DNA from 2 places in the Paenibacillus sp. FSL H7-0323 genome. Region 2 is predicted to be linked to the other one. Evidence: riboswitches for the same ligand, from Rfam matches in the RefSeq annotation. Region 2 holds a riboswitch; the other holds the start of a gene.
What was found. A riboswitch is a leader RNA that binds a small molecule or an ion and turns the genes downstream of it on or off. The one in region 2 is predicted to bind S-adenosylmethionine.
Positions count from the first base shown of each region.

Region 1: another riboswitch for S-adenosylmethionine. It lies ahead of MHH89_RS17295 (methionine ABC transporter ATP-binding protein); the one in region 2 lies ahead of metA (homoserine O-acetyltransferase MetA).

Region 1 covers NZ_JBBODB010000001.1:3,808,128-3,815,214, forward strand. Annotated here, with positions in the region: gene MHH89_RS17270 (NAD(P)/FAD-dependent oxidoreductase) at 1-218, shown strand, start outside; gene MHH89_RS17275 (YuzB family protein) at 632-886, opposite strand; gene MHH89_RS17280 (NifU family protein) at 968-1,216, shown strand; gene MHH89_RS17285 (MetQ/NlpA family ABC transporter substrate-binding protein) at 1,375-2,241, opposite strand; gene MHH89_RS17290 (methionine ABC transporter permease) at 2,299-2,928, opposite strand; gene MHH89_RS17295 (methionine ABC transporter ATP-binding protein) at 2,958-3,974, opposite strand; SAM riboswitch class I at 4,077-4,212, opposite strand; gene MHH89_RS17300 (Cthe_2314 family HEPN domain-containing protein) at 4,315-5,049, opposite strand; gene MHH89_RS17305 (COX15/CtaA family protein) at 5,205-6,197, opposite strand; gene MHH89_RS17310 (thioredoxin family protein) at 6,291-6,635, opposite strand; gene MHH89_RS17315 (putative polysaccharide biosynthesis protein) at 6,714-7,087, opposite strand, start outside.
Region 2 covers NZ_JBBODB010000001.1:6,824,605-6,831,691, forward strand. Annotated here, with positions in the region: gene MHH89_RS30315 (ROK family protein) at 1-59, shown strand, start outside; gene MHH89_RS30320 (HRDC domain-containing protein) at 270-1,286, shown strand; gene corA (magnesium/cobalt transporter CorA) at 1,373-2,308, opposite strand; SAM riboswitch class I at 2,705-2,834, shown strand; gene metA (homoserine O-acetyltransferase MetA) at 2,950-3,870, shown strand; gene MHH89_RS30335 (PLP-dependent transferase) at 3,907-5,079, shown strand; gene mqnC (cyclic dehypoxanthinyl futalosine synthase) at 5,707-6,843, shown strand.

The sequences.
Region 1 (7,087 bases), 3.0 Mb from region 2:
AAGCCGCTGGAGCACAGGGTGAGCAGGTAGCTCAGGTTATTCAATCCACTTGGCGCGGTGAGACTCCTAAGCTTCATCCTATTCGCCTGAAGGGTACTTTAGGGTCACTAGGCAAAAAAGCAGGATTCGGACTTATGGGACAACGCTCCGTCAAAGGACGGGTTCCCCGCATCCTCAAGAGCGGAGTGCTCTGGATGTCGAAACGCACTTTAGGATAAGCCTATGATTGGTTCATAAGTATTAAAGGAAGCTACTCTCAGATAAACACGAGAGTAGCTTCCTTACGTTATTGGTGCGTATACCCTTCGGACTCAGATGACCTTATTCGCAAATTTTCAGCCTTTGAAGGAGAGTTTCGGACTCCAGTGAAGTTATTGCTTATAATGAGGTTCATTTATGCTGTTTTTCAGGTGAATAGTGACTATGGGGTCCGATAGCAATCCAAATGTAGGAAAACACTCAATATAAGGTCGCCTGAGTCCGGTGGCACCTTCACGGTAGCCCCTGCACTCTCCAATATGTTGCCTAATCGATCATCAAATTGGTGGATTTTGTTCAAGTAAGGTTCCAAAAAGAGGGAGCACTCCATAATTTAGATTATCGAGTGCTCCCTCTTTTTTTCTCGAGAAATTTAGTCAAGATCTATATTAAACCAAGCCTCAAGCTCTTTGATCTTGGCCTCAATTTTCTCTTCTAGCTCTGCAACAGTGTCTGCTGCAATAATGTCACCTTCAACCATGGCGAAAGGCATTAAATAACACTCTCCACAATTGTTCAGACATCCGTATTCAATAACATCATAATCTGGATTTTCCTCCAGCTTATGCATTAGCTTGTCTGTTCCGTGACCCATGTTGCTGGAACAAAATTCAATAATTGGTCTCATGATGATCTCCCTATTCCGCCTAACCATTTTATTTTTTAACTTTTTGTACTATAATGAACTTACGAAAGGAGTGATTGAGAAATGAGTGAGAATGCACAAAGCACCGAAATGTATGATGAAGTACTAGAAGTGCTGGATAAGCTTCGTCCGTTCCTGCAGCGCGATGGCGGTGACGTAGAACTGGTCGATGTGGAAGACGGCATCGTTAAGTTGAAACTTATGGGTGCCTGCGGCAGCTGCCCAAGCTCCACGATCACCTTGAAAGCCGGGATTGAACGCGCCCTCCTTGAAGAAGTAGAAGGCGTTGAAGAAGTAGTTCAAGTATTCTAAATCCCGTTCAATAACCCTCCCGATTCTCCTGTAAAGGAGATCGGGATTTTCTTATTATAGAGGATTTAACATTCTCTCACAACCTTAGAACATAAAACCCGCAAGCCAACTTGGCTGCGGGTTCTTGTTATGACTATAGATGAATTTAACTTCATTCCTTAAAACGCTGGAATGATCGCACCTTCGTACTTTTCTTCAATGAAAGCTTTAGCTTCTGGAGAATTCAGGGCAGCAACCAGCTTTTTGATGGCTTCGGAATCTTTATTGTCTTGACGGGTTACCAAAATGTTAGCATAAGGGGAATCTACACCCTCGATGAACAATGCATCTTTAGTTGGCACAAGACCAGCGTCTAGTGCAAAGTTCGTGTTGATCAAAGCAAGGTCTACCTCATCCAGTTGACGTGGGAGCATAGCAGCTTCCAACTCAATGATGTCGAGATTTTTCTTGTTTTCAGTGATATCTGCTTTTGTTGCAGCAATGTTTGTATCATCTTTCAAGGTAATCAGACCATTTTTTGCAAGTAGGATTAGTGCACGGCCACCGTTAGTAGCATCGTTCGGGATGGCAACTTTTGCACCATCAGCCAACTCATCGATCGATTTGATTTTTTTGGAATAAGCTCCAAAAGGTTCAACGTGAACGGATGCAACAGAGACCAGGTCGGTTTTATTATTTTTGTTTTGGTCATCCAGATACGGTTGGTGTTGGAAAAAGTTAGCGTCTAACTCCTTCTCATCAAGCTGTACGTTAGGTTGAATATAGTCAGTGAATTCTTTGATTTCAAGTGTAATTCCATCTTTTTCAAGCAATGGAGCAATAGCCTTCAAAATTTCAGCATGAGGAACAGGTGAGGCACCAATCACCAATTTCACTGGATCTTTAGTAGGTTCACTTGTTGCTTCAGCGTTTGGTGCTGTTGTAGCAGCCGAGCTCCCAGCATTATTAGATGCATTGTTGTTACCGCAAGCCGCAAGCACCGCAACCAGTGTCAGGCTAAAAAATGTAAGTAGTACTTTTTTCATTGTAAATCCCCCTCTAATCTATATTTTGTATTGAATAAGGATATATATGGATGTACCTTATTTCCGTGTGTAATGTTTTACGAGTCGGTCACCGGCCATTTGTAGCAATTGCACCAGTACGACAATAAATATTATAGAAACAATCATAATCTCCGTCTCATAGCGGTGGTAGCCGTAACGAATCGCCAAGTCACCTAATCCGCCGCCCCCAACCATACCAGCCATTGCTGTATAGGAGACCAGTGTAACCAGTGTGATCGTAACTCCAGCGAGCAGACCTGGACGAGCTTCTGGCAAAAGAACACGCATAACGATTTGGTTCGTCGATGCTCCCATACCTTGTGCGGCTTCGATGACTCCGCGGTCTACCTCTCTTAACGACGTCTCTACCAAGCGGGCAAAAAACGGAGCTGCACCAATCACCAGAGGTGGAATCGTACCGAGTACACCAATGGAGGTTCCAACAACGGCTTTGCTGAAAGGAATTAGAGCCACCATCAAAATGATAAAGGGTACGGAACGTAGAATATTTACAAGTAATGATAAGACCGAGTAAGTTACTCTGATTACTATACTATTCGATTTCCCCCATAAATACAATAGAATTCCGAGTGGCAAACCAAGAATAATTGTGAACAATCCGGAAAAAAATATCATTTTTATAGTAGCAACCGTAGCATCCATCATTTCTTGCCAATTTAGATCTGCAAAATTCATTACGAAATCACCTCCACATCAAGGCCTTGCGCAATTAGCCTGGAGATCGTTACAGCAATCGCCTCAGCTGGCCCTTCGAACCGCACAATCATCTGTCCATAAGGCACATCTTTAATCGTTGAAATGGTACCATGTAAGATTGCAAAGCTTACACCCGTATCACGCACGACATCGGATAGTGCCGAGCCGTAAGTTTTTTCTCCGAAAAAAGTAATTTTGACAGCTTGAGAGTTATCCCCGGCAGCAGCATCAAGCGCCACTCGAAGAGGTCCTTCATTCTGTGTCTCACTGCGGATGAAATCGCGTGTAACCTCATGCTGCGGCTTGAGAAATACCTCTGTAACTTTGCCTTGCTCAACAATCCCACCACCATGAATGACCGCGACACGGTCGCAGATGCTCTGGATTACATGCATTTCATGTGTGATCAGCACAATGGTCAAATGGAATCTTTTATTAATATCGAGCAGCAGCTTAAGAATGGAGTCCGTTGTCTGGGGATCAAGCGCAGAAGTGGCCTCGTCACACAGCAGTACATCAGGGTCACTGGCTAGTGCCCGGGCGATGCCGACCCGCTGCTTTTGTCCTCCAGATAACTGAGAAGGATACTTACCTTTATGTTCTTCGAGCCCAACTAAAGCGAGCAAGTCTTTCACTTTTGTATCAATAGCTGTTCTAGATGTACCTGCAAGGCGCAGTGGAAAGGCAATATTATCGTATACGGTCGCCGAAGACAGCAAATTGAAATGTTGAAAAATCATCCCAATCTTGCGCCGCTGTTCCTGCAGCTGACCTTGGTTAAGACTGGTTAGCTCAACACCGTCTACCCAGACCTCTCCTTCTGTCGGACGTTCCAACAGATTAATGCAACGGATCAATGTACTTTTCCCGGCTCCAGAGTGGCCGATGACTCCGAATATTTCACCTTTCTCGATGTACAGATTCAATCCAGAAAGTGCTGTTGCCGCATTACTCCCTTTTCCATAAACCTTTGTTATCCCTTTTAGATTAATCAACTCTCGTCGCCCCCCCTTTATACTTCACTTATTCTATACAAAAAAACCTCCAACGATCGATGCAGATCGCAAGAGGCTCTGTGGGTTTATTAAGACAATGCCTTCTCATCTGCCAACGACCGCAACCTGCGCCATTGTAGGAATTAGCACCATGACATTTGTACAACGCTTCCCGCGCTGGATACAAATCGGTTGCCGGGCTTCATCGGGCCTATCCCTCCGCCGCTCTCGATAAGATAAAGTTATGAAATTATATTTTTTCTGAAATCGTACATACTTTAATGCAAGCATAAGTATAGTGAGTTTATCTATTTTTGTCAAAAGGAAATATATTGAACGTTTACGATTTTATGCTCTTTGCCTTGCTTATTTCCTTACGCAGCTGTTCATTGCTGTAGCTGAATGCCGCGATTAATGTCTTACAGTTCATTTCGAGCGATTGTTTTAAATCCTCAAGATGGCTATCCAGATCCTCGAGCTGAATTTTGTCATGCAGACCTTGGTGCCGCTGCCACAAATCATCCTGCATTTCGGAATTCATATAATGAATTTCAGCATTTCTGCGCTTGCGTAAATTCTCCAATGGATCGCGGTAGGAGTTCTTAATCTCTTCCAGTTGATCCGCTAATGCAGGATGCACATTCAATAATTGAAGCTGACGCAGCACTGTAAAGTAAGAAAAGTGCGTTTTTAATTTGGATGTTTTGAGATCATAAAAATGATTCAGTACCGTCCCAAGCTTGTCCAGAAGAGAGAAAACCCGGATAAAGCCATCTTTATAAAAATAAACATAACGTGCATAATCGCCCTGTTCCACCGGTGTCATATCATCCATATAACCCGCAATCACTAATTTCCGGTAAAAAGCGGCCGCGAACCAACTTTGCTCCAGTTCATCCAGAGAGGAAATCAGCCCACGTGTCCAAATCTCCAGCTTGCGGTATTCATGGTCATTATCCTCATGGGCACTCATTTCCTTGCGCAGCAATGCTGCAAAAGTGGCCATATTCTCCATCGCATCAGCCAACACACCGCTGTTCTTTCGAGGCGGCTCTCCAAGTAATACCCGCAGCATATCCCAGTCCTCCTAAAGTTTTGTTCAGCGTCTGCTTCCATGGACTGCTTCGTACAAAACTCGCGACGTAAGCATCGGCCAATCAGCTCCACGATATACCGATTTCCACTTTATTATTCCGCGGGTGAAGCACCTCTATCCACGGAGGGAATGTTCTACCAAGGCGGTGGAATCATTGGGTTCGTTACATTTTTTCCAGATACGACACTACTCGAGCGATTTAGCTGCCAGACTCTTACACTCATATAACATAAGACACCAAACAAACTGGCAATCAGCAAAATATGAGCCAAAGCGGCAAATATGTACAATCTTTCATTATCTAAGGTGTAAACCACAGCCGCCCCACTAAATACCTGCATCAAGCATAACAGCACTGCAGCTATACCTAGCGCTCTAAGCTCTGGATAATCCTTATGTTTCCAAAATGCTAAATGCCCGAGCAGCGCAGTAAGCATGAATAAGATTAAAGCCGCAATCCGATGCGTAAAAACAACACCTACTCCTCCGGAAAGCTCCGGAACCCATTCTCCATTACAAAGCGGCCAACCCGAACACCCGCCTTGTGAATCCGTATGACTTACAAAGGCTCCAATATACACGACAATATAAGAATAGATGGCAGTAAAACAGGTTAAATTGCGAAAAGCCTTACTTACGGGCTTCTTTTGAGCCTCCAGCTTATGATCATATTCACGTGCTTCATGCCATCTCTTGGTTCCAAGAGCCAACATCATAGCGCTCGAAAAGGCGATCAAAGAAAAACCCATATGCAACGCCATTACAGCAGCGGATTGGGATTTAATTACTGCAAGCGCTCCCATACCACCTTGAACGATGACGAATACTAAGGTCATAAATGCATATCCCAGCAAATCGCGCCGAGTACGGGCATAACGCCAAAAAGCAAACATCGAGGCAAGTGAGAATAACCCTGCCAAACCGCTAAACAAGCGATGGGTGTATTCAATCATCGAGCCTATAGTATAAGCCGGAATTAATTTTCCATGACAGAGCGGCCATTCATTTCCGCATTCCAAGCCCGATCCAGTCTTCGTCACTACCGCTCCTCCGAGTACAGCGAGGAACATGATAAGGCAAGTAAGATAACTAAGCCATTTCAACTGATTTGTCGTCAAAAATATCACCCGCAGTTTTTAGTAATGGAGAAGCAGCCAGACTTATATTTCAAAAAACCACCGCTTTTGCACAAACAGGCGAAAGCGGTGGTTCCTTAGGAATTACTTTTGAAGGCTTTGATGCACTTGGACCGCTTTATCAAGGAAATTCTCAATCTCTTCACGGGATTTGCGCAATTTATTAACGAATCTAACCAATTCCCGTCCATCCGAATATGCGACGAAGCTTGGAATACCCATAATATTTTGTTCTTGGCTAACATCGCCCACGGCATCAACATCTACCTCAACCAGTGTAAGGCGGTCTGCATAAGCCTGCTCTACCTCTGGGATAAAAGGATCGATAAATTTACAATCCGAGCACCAGTCAGCCTTGAAGATGGCCACTGTTAATCGAGGTGATTGAATGGCTACCTGAAATTCAGCAGGAGAACTAATTTTGTCCATGATTTACTCAGTCCCTTCTTCAATATCTGTCTATTTTCTACTCTTTAAGTGAAGCAAAATGCAGTGTAGAAGTCAAACCTATTCTCTCATACGAACACGTGCAGGCTGTAACTTCATCAGCGGATTCAATAATTTTTGCAACGCCCGCGGATAACTGGAGATTTCCTGTTTAGTCAGCACACCCAGCACAATAAGCAGTACTAGATAAATAACAACAACGGCTGCTCCTACAACAAGACAAGTGATCAGAAACGCCAAACGTGCAGGCATCAGATCCGTTAACAGAATCCCAGCTTCATTCAAGCCATAACCAATCCCGCCGGACACAAGTACCGCAATCGCGAAACCGCCCCAACGTTTGCCCATAATTTCAAATGGCACAATCGATTTCAGCATCCGTAAGTTAAGCAAAGTAATGACCACGAAACAAAGTGCTGTTGCACCGATAATTC
Region 2 (7,087 bases):
ATAACGCAGGACTTGCAGGTGCGATTGGACTGGCAACTTTAGCTTTGGCAAGGAACTAGTATAAAAAGATATTGACTGTTAGGAAATATATGGTATTGTAGGATCTAACAGTATAGCATTTAATGAGGGAGCACCTCTTTCACGTTTATCGTGAGAGTGGTGCTTTTTTGCGTTTTCCGAGTCTGACAGTGTGGGATTCACATCAGCGAATAAGTAGCTCAGACCGGTAGGTATAGTGCTTGCTGAAGACTAGAAAGGCAGGGATGAATATGCAAATTGTATTTATGAATCGCTTATCCAGAATATCCGGGGTGGATCAAGAGGTGTTCGCTCAGCTATGGATTGGAGAGGAAGAAGGAGTGTGGAGTCTGGGCTGGCGTGATTTTTCAGGCGGTGAGGAAACACAGGAGCATTTGTGGTACGCGGGTGGTTCATGGAATGAAATGCTTTGTGTTTACAGGCATGAGCTGGCGGTGAAGATGGGGGATGGCTATCGGCCGTTGATTGATGGCGTATTTCATGAAGAAGACGGCCTTACCGGGCGTAATCAGGAGCAGCTAAGGCTGCAATATTACAGTGAATATAATGGGAACGAAGCTATATATGAGGAGTTATGTGCTTGGCGCCGCAGCCGAGCTTCTAGTGAACGGAAAGCCCCTTACATTCTTGCCAGCAATCGTTTGTTACGTTTGATAAGCACTTTCTTGCCACATACACCAGAGGAGCTGCTGCAGATCCCTGGTGTAGGGGAAGGAAAGGTAGCCCAATATGGCACGGATTGGTTGGCTATAACCTCTACGGCTGCAAGGGAACACTCCTTTCCTTTGAATTGGGTACACCAAGAAATTGAGGAGGATTCTTTTGTATCCTGGCTCTATAAACAGAAAGAGGTCAAATATAAGAAACAGCTAGAAAGACTGCGATTACGGCGAATTCTGCTGCAAGGGATCGAGAATGGGTTAGGGTTAGAACAGCTTAAGGTGAACAGTGGAGTGAACCGTCGCGAACTGATTGAAGCGATAGAGGAGCTGGAAAGAGAAGGTTATTGCGTGGAGAAACTGATCGAGGTAGAACTGAGAAATGTGCCGCAGAATGAGCAGGAGGCGATATGGAATGCCTATGCAGAGGTAGGAGATCTTTTTCTAAAGCCAGTGCTGCATAAGGTGTATGGGGAGGATTTTTCAGCAGCAGAAGGGCTGGATAGCTATTATGAACGTCTGCGGCTGATCCGCATTCGTTTCCGGCGGGAGCAAGCTCCTAAAGTGGGCATGGCGACCAGTTTCTAGTAGCTTTTTATCATATCAAAAAGACGAAGGCTTCCTTACACCATAGGGTTAAAGGGCCTTCGTCTTGCCTATTCGTCCGTTTATTTTCATAGCCATTCTTTCTTGCGGAATACATACAGCATCCCACAGCCTAACGTCAACATTAGACCTATAACGGCAAAATAACCGTATTTCGTATGCAATTCCGGCATATGATCAAAGTTCATCCCATAGATTCCGGTAATTACGGTCAAAGGCATGAATATCGTTGTAATCGCGGTAAATACTCTCATAATTTCATTGGCGCGGTTGGCGATACTGGATTGGTAGGCCTCACGTAAGTTGCCCATGAGATCGCGGTACGTCTCAAAGGTTTCGGATATTTTAACTGCATTTTCATAAATGTCGCTAAAGTATTTCTGCAGCTGATCATCAATCAGACGGAGGTCTTTTTTATTCAGGGTATTGATAACCTCTTTCTGTGGTCCCAGCATCTTCTTTAACCATAAGATCTCACTTCGCAGACCGATAATCTCACTCAGATGAGATTTCTTGGTATGCATTAGGATATCCTCTTCAAGCTTCTCAATCCGGGCTTCAATTCGGTCACCTACGGAGAAATAATTATCTACGACAAGGTCGATAAGCAGGTAAAGGAATTGGTCGGGTTCGCTAACCTCTTGTTCCCATAACATGGGCTTCAGGACGCGTAGCTCGTGAATCTTTTGTTTCGTTACAGTAATAATATAATGTCTGCCCAAGAATATATTGAGCGCCCGCAGGAAGATTTCCTCATCATCAAAGCGGATGCTGTTTACAACAATAAAGTAATGACTTTCGTATATTTCGATCTTTGGACGTTGATCCTCTTCACTAAGGCAATCCTCAACAGCGAGATCATGCAGGTTGAACAGGGGCTGAAGCAGCTCCAAATCCTCCACATCTGCATCAATCCAATAGAACCCTTCTGTTGGGGGTGTCAATGTTTCATCAATTTCATCAATAGGTGTAAAAACCCCTGCATTCACCAGCCGGATTTTCATCTGATTCCACTCCTTCTATCCCCGGGTCTTCACCAGGGACTGCTAATTAAGCACAGAGAAAAAATCAGCTTGGCCGGCGTTACAATCAATACAAGAGGCCGAATGACGATTCGAGGGCATGAAGAAGAACTGCTCCCGCCGCCGGCAAGCTGATGATTATCCTGTGTGGTTGCTCATTCTGTACACTTAATTGCGAGCTCGGGTCGCCTTCCATTCTTCTTCTCACCTCTTCTTTTCGTTCAGGTATGAAATACTTGTCTAGTATAACAACGGAGTATGCCTCTTTCAAGCAAATTTATTGTTACTTTGAGGCTACTTCAGCATTGTATGGACTTGACGAAAAGGAGGTTCATGATTTAAAGTAAATTTTAAAGAAATTTAATTGAATACAGCTAAATCTTATCAAGAGCAGGTGGAGGGACTAGCCCTATGAAACCCGGCAACCGGCGTGTGAACGCACGGTGCTAATTCTTGCGGAACTTTGCTGACGACTAAACCTCGTCCAAAAGTTTCTGGCAGATGAGAGAGGCGCATATGACTGTAGATATGACCTTTCTCGTTTTCCGAGAAAGGTCTTTTTATTGTTCAGAAAGCCGCGATGTGACATCATAACCTAAATACAGTTAAGGAGTGGAAAGACAATGCCAATTAAAATTCCCGACAGTTTACCAGCAAAAGAAATACTATCCGGTGAAAATATTTTTGTGATGGATGATAGTTTGGCTTTCCATCAGGATATCCGTCCACTAAGGATTGCTATTCTGAATCTCATGCCGACTAAAGAAACGACGGAGACTCAATTGCTGCGTTTAATAGGAAATTCACCGCTACAGGTTGACGTTACCTTGCTGCATCCACGCTCACATACTTCTAAGAATACTTCTGCTGAGCATTTGAGAAGCTTTTACAAAACTTTTGACGAGATCAGCCACCGCCGTTTGGATGGTCTTATTGTTACAGGAGCACCCGTAGAGCAAATGGAGTTTGAGGAAGTATCCTATTGGGAAGAGCTAAAAGAGATTTTTGAATGGAGCAAGGATAATGTGACCTCGACCATGCATATCTGTTGGGCGGCACAGGCAGGGTTGTATCATCATTTTGGTGTTCGTAAAGTGGCTTTGCCTGAAAAATGTTTTGGAGTATTCTCCCATACGATTAATCAAAATAACATTAAATTGCTGCGCGGCTTTGACGAGGTATTCCATGTACCGCATTCCCGTCATACCGATGTCTCCCGCGAAGATATTGAGAGCAATCCAGATCTGCAGATTCTGGCGGAATCCGAAGAAGCTGGTATGTATCTAGTAGCTACGACCGACGGCAAACAAATATTTGTGACCGGACATTCCGAATACGATCCATTATCCTTGAAATGGGAATATGATCGTGATTTGGAGAGGGGCATGGAGATGGCCTTGCCGAAACACTATTTCCCTAAAGATGATCCAGAACGAACACCTCCTGCAGTGTGGCGTGCACATGCCAACTTATTATTCTCTAATTGGCTCAATTACTATGTATATCAAGAGACACCTTACGATATCGACCCGATTGTTTATTAAGATCAGCGCTACATTACAATTTAGGAGGCATTTATCATGGACGACAAACTTAGGATTGAAAGTAGACTGGCACAAATAGGTTCACAAGAAGATCCGGCTACCGGAGCCATTAATTTTCCTATCTATAATGCTACGGCATTCCGTCACCCGAAGCTTGGGCAGAGCACAGGTTTCGATTATAGCCGTACCAAAAGTCCAACCCGTTCCGTACTAGAGAATGCGGCTGCGGAATTGGAGTCTGGTGATGCAGGTTTTGCCTGTAGTTCTGGGATGGCAGCTATTCAAACCATATTTACCCTGTTTGGGCAAGGCGATCACTTGATCGTTTCGCTGGATCTTTACGGCGGGACCTATCGTTTGTTGGAACGAATTATGTCCAAGTTTGGAATCACTGCTTCCTATGTAGACACGAATGATTTGGATGCGCTTGAGGCTTCACGTCTTCCAAATACGAAGGCGATATTTATTGAAACGCCAACGAATCCTTTGATGATGGTTACGGATATTGCGGCCGTAGCTACTTGGGCCCGTCATCATGGGCTGCTCACAATTGTAGACAATACACTGCTGACTCCATTTTTCCAGCGTCCTCTGGAATTAGGTGCGGACATTGTAGTTCATAGTGCTACCAAATATTTGGGCGGACACAATGATGTACTTGCTGGTCTTATTGTATCTAAAGGAGCTGAATTATCCGCTGAAATAGCGATTCTACATAACTCTATTGGCGCTGTGCTTGGGCCAACAGACAGTTATCAGCTGATGAGAGGCATGAAGACACTGGCCCTGCGTATGGAACGGCACGAGAGCAATGCGCTAGCAATTGCCCGCTATCTACAAGAGCATCCGGCGATTGCGGAAGTGTTCCATCCAGGCCTGCCGGATCATCCGGGATATGAAATCCAGAATCGCCAGTCCTCGGGCAATACCGGAATTTTTTCTTTCAAATTAAAAGATGCCAGATACGTAGAACCTCTGCTTCGTCATATCCGGCTTATTGCCTTCGCGGAGAGCCTCGGCGGGGTTGAATCGCTAATGACCTATCCTGCAGTACAGACGCATGCCGATATTCCTGTGGAAATTCGGAATGCGGTGGGTGTAGATGATCGATTGCTGCGCTTCTCGGTTGGCATTGAACATGCGGAGGATCTAATTGCTGATCTTGGTCATGCTTTGGAGGCTGCGCGGGCGGAAATCGAAACGAAGTAAAAGTAACGGCAACCCAGATCGGCACCGAATTGCTGGAAAATATCGAGGATCTATCTCAACGTTGATTTAGAGCTGGTGTTGGACGAAGGATGAAATAGAGCTGTCTCATAAGCCGGGAATTGGCTGCTGGGATAGCTCTTCTTTTTGGACTTTTTGCTATTGGACACAGCTGACCTTAGACACAGCATTATTACACATTTGGAATGTTAACGGACTCCACAGCAGCTATTGCGCTAAAAACCTGCCTTCATGAGTCTCTTGTCAAGGAATAGCGTCGCTGGAGTCCATAACTATGCTCCAAAGGCTAAATACTAACTAATAACGTCATCTGTGTCCGGCAGCCTCCAGGAATTTTGATTCACCGGGTGCAGGCAGCAATGTAAAGACTCTTTCTGCTGGATGGTATCTTGCTAAGAAAGTAAAAAGTTTTTCAAGCTGTTCAGATTGTGATACGATGAGGAAATGAACTGTTCATTTATTAAAATATAAGGTATAAGTTACATACTATACTTTATCCTTATGTTACTACGAGAAACGGTTGTTATCTCTAAAGGACGACAACGTTATTTTTCTTGTGATTTTGTGAATCTACCATATCCCTAAGGGTTTAAAAGGAGGATGCGAACGATGAGTACGATAGATCTTATTTTGGATAAAGCCCTGCGGGGTGACCGTCTCCAATTGGAAGATACCATCCGACTATTCGAGAGCAACGAAATTGAGAAAATGGGTGCTGCTGCAAACACTATTATGGAACGCTGGCATCCGGACCCGTTAGCCACATTTGTAATTGGCCGTAATATTAACTATACGAATGTATGTGATGTGTACTGCCGTTTTTGTGCTTTTTACCGCAGACCAGGCTCGGATGAAGGCTATGTGCTGCCAGATGAAACGATTTATCAAAAAATTGCTGAAACGATTGCTGTTAATGGTACAGAAATTCTTATGCAAGGTGGAACTAATCCTAACCTTCCATTTAGCTACTATACAGATATACTGCGCGGAATTAAGCAACGTTTCCCTGAGATTACAATGCACTCCTTCTCTCCTGCGGAGATTATGAAGATGAAAGAAGTATCAGGATTACCGTTGGAACAAGTGGTTCGTGAAATTCATGCTGCGGGTCTGGATTCCTTGCCAGGCGGAGGTGCAGAAATTCTTGATGACCGTACACGCCGCAAAATCAGCCGGCTAAAAGGCTCGTGGCGCGAGTGGATGGATGTAATGCAGACAGCACATAAAGTGGGTATGAATACAACAGCAACAATGGTGATTGGGCTTGGAGAAAGTATGGAAGAACGAGCTTTGCACTTACTACGTGTACGTGAGGCTCAGGATGAGTGTATTGCCAACAAATATGATTCTGAAGGTTTCTTGGCCTTTATCTCATGGACATTCCAACCGGACAATACGAACCTGAAGCTGGACAGACAAACGCCTGAGGAATATCTGAAGACGGTAGCGATCAGCCGCCTTGTGTTGGATAATATTAAGAACTTCCAATCTTCTTGGGTCACTATGGGGCCAGAGGTCGGCAAGCTCTCCTTGCAATATGGCTGCAACGATTTCGGCAGCACAATGATTGAAGAGAACGTAGTATCTTCTGCGGGTGCGACTTACAAGGTAAACATCGAGTCGATTACTCAGCTGATTCGCGAAGCAGGCAAAGTTCCAGCACAGCGGAATACACGTTATGATATTCTGCGGGTGTTCGATGATCCTAATGCGAAGATTGATAATGATTTTGTAATGCAGAACTAATATATATTAATTATTAATCAACGCTTGATGCTTGTTAATCCTTAAGTGGATTACTGAGCATCAAGCGTTTTTTTGTAAGGTTAGGTTTACGATCATTAGCAAGTCTTATTGCAGAACACATCTGAATCTTCGCTTGTTATATCATCCGCTAGGCGTACGGACCCAGTGGACCTTAATTGCAAATTCAGCGCTTCTTGAGTCGGGGTTCGGACCCCAGCGACGCTATTCCTTGAAAAGAGCCTCA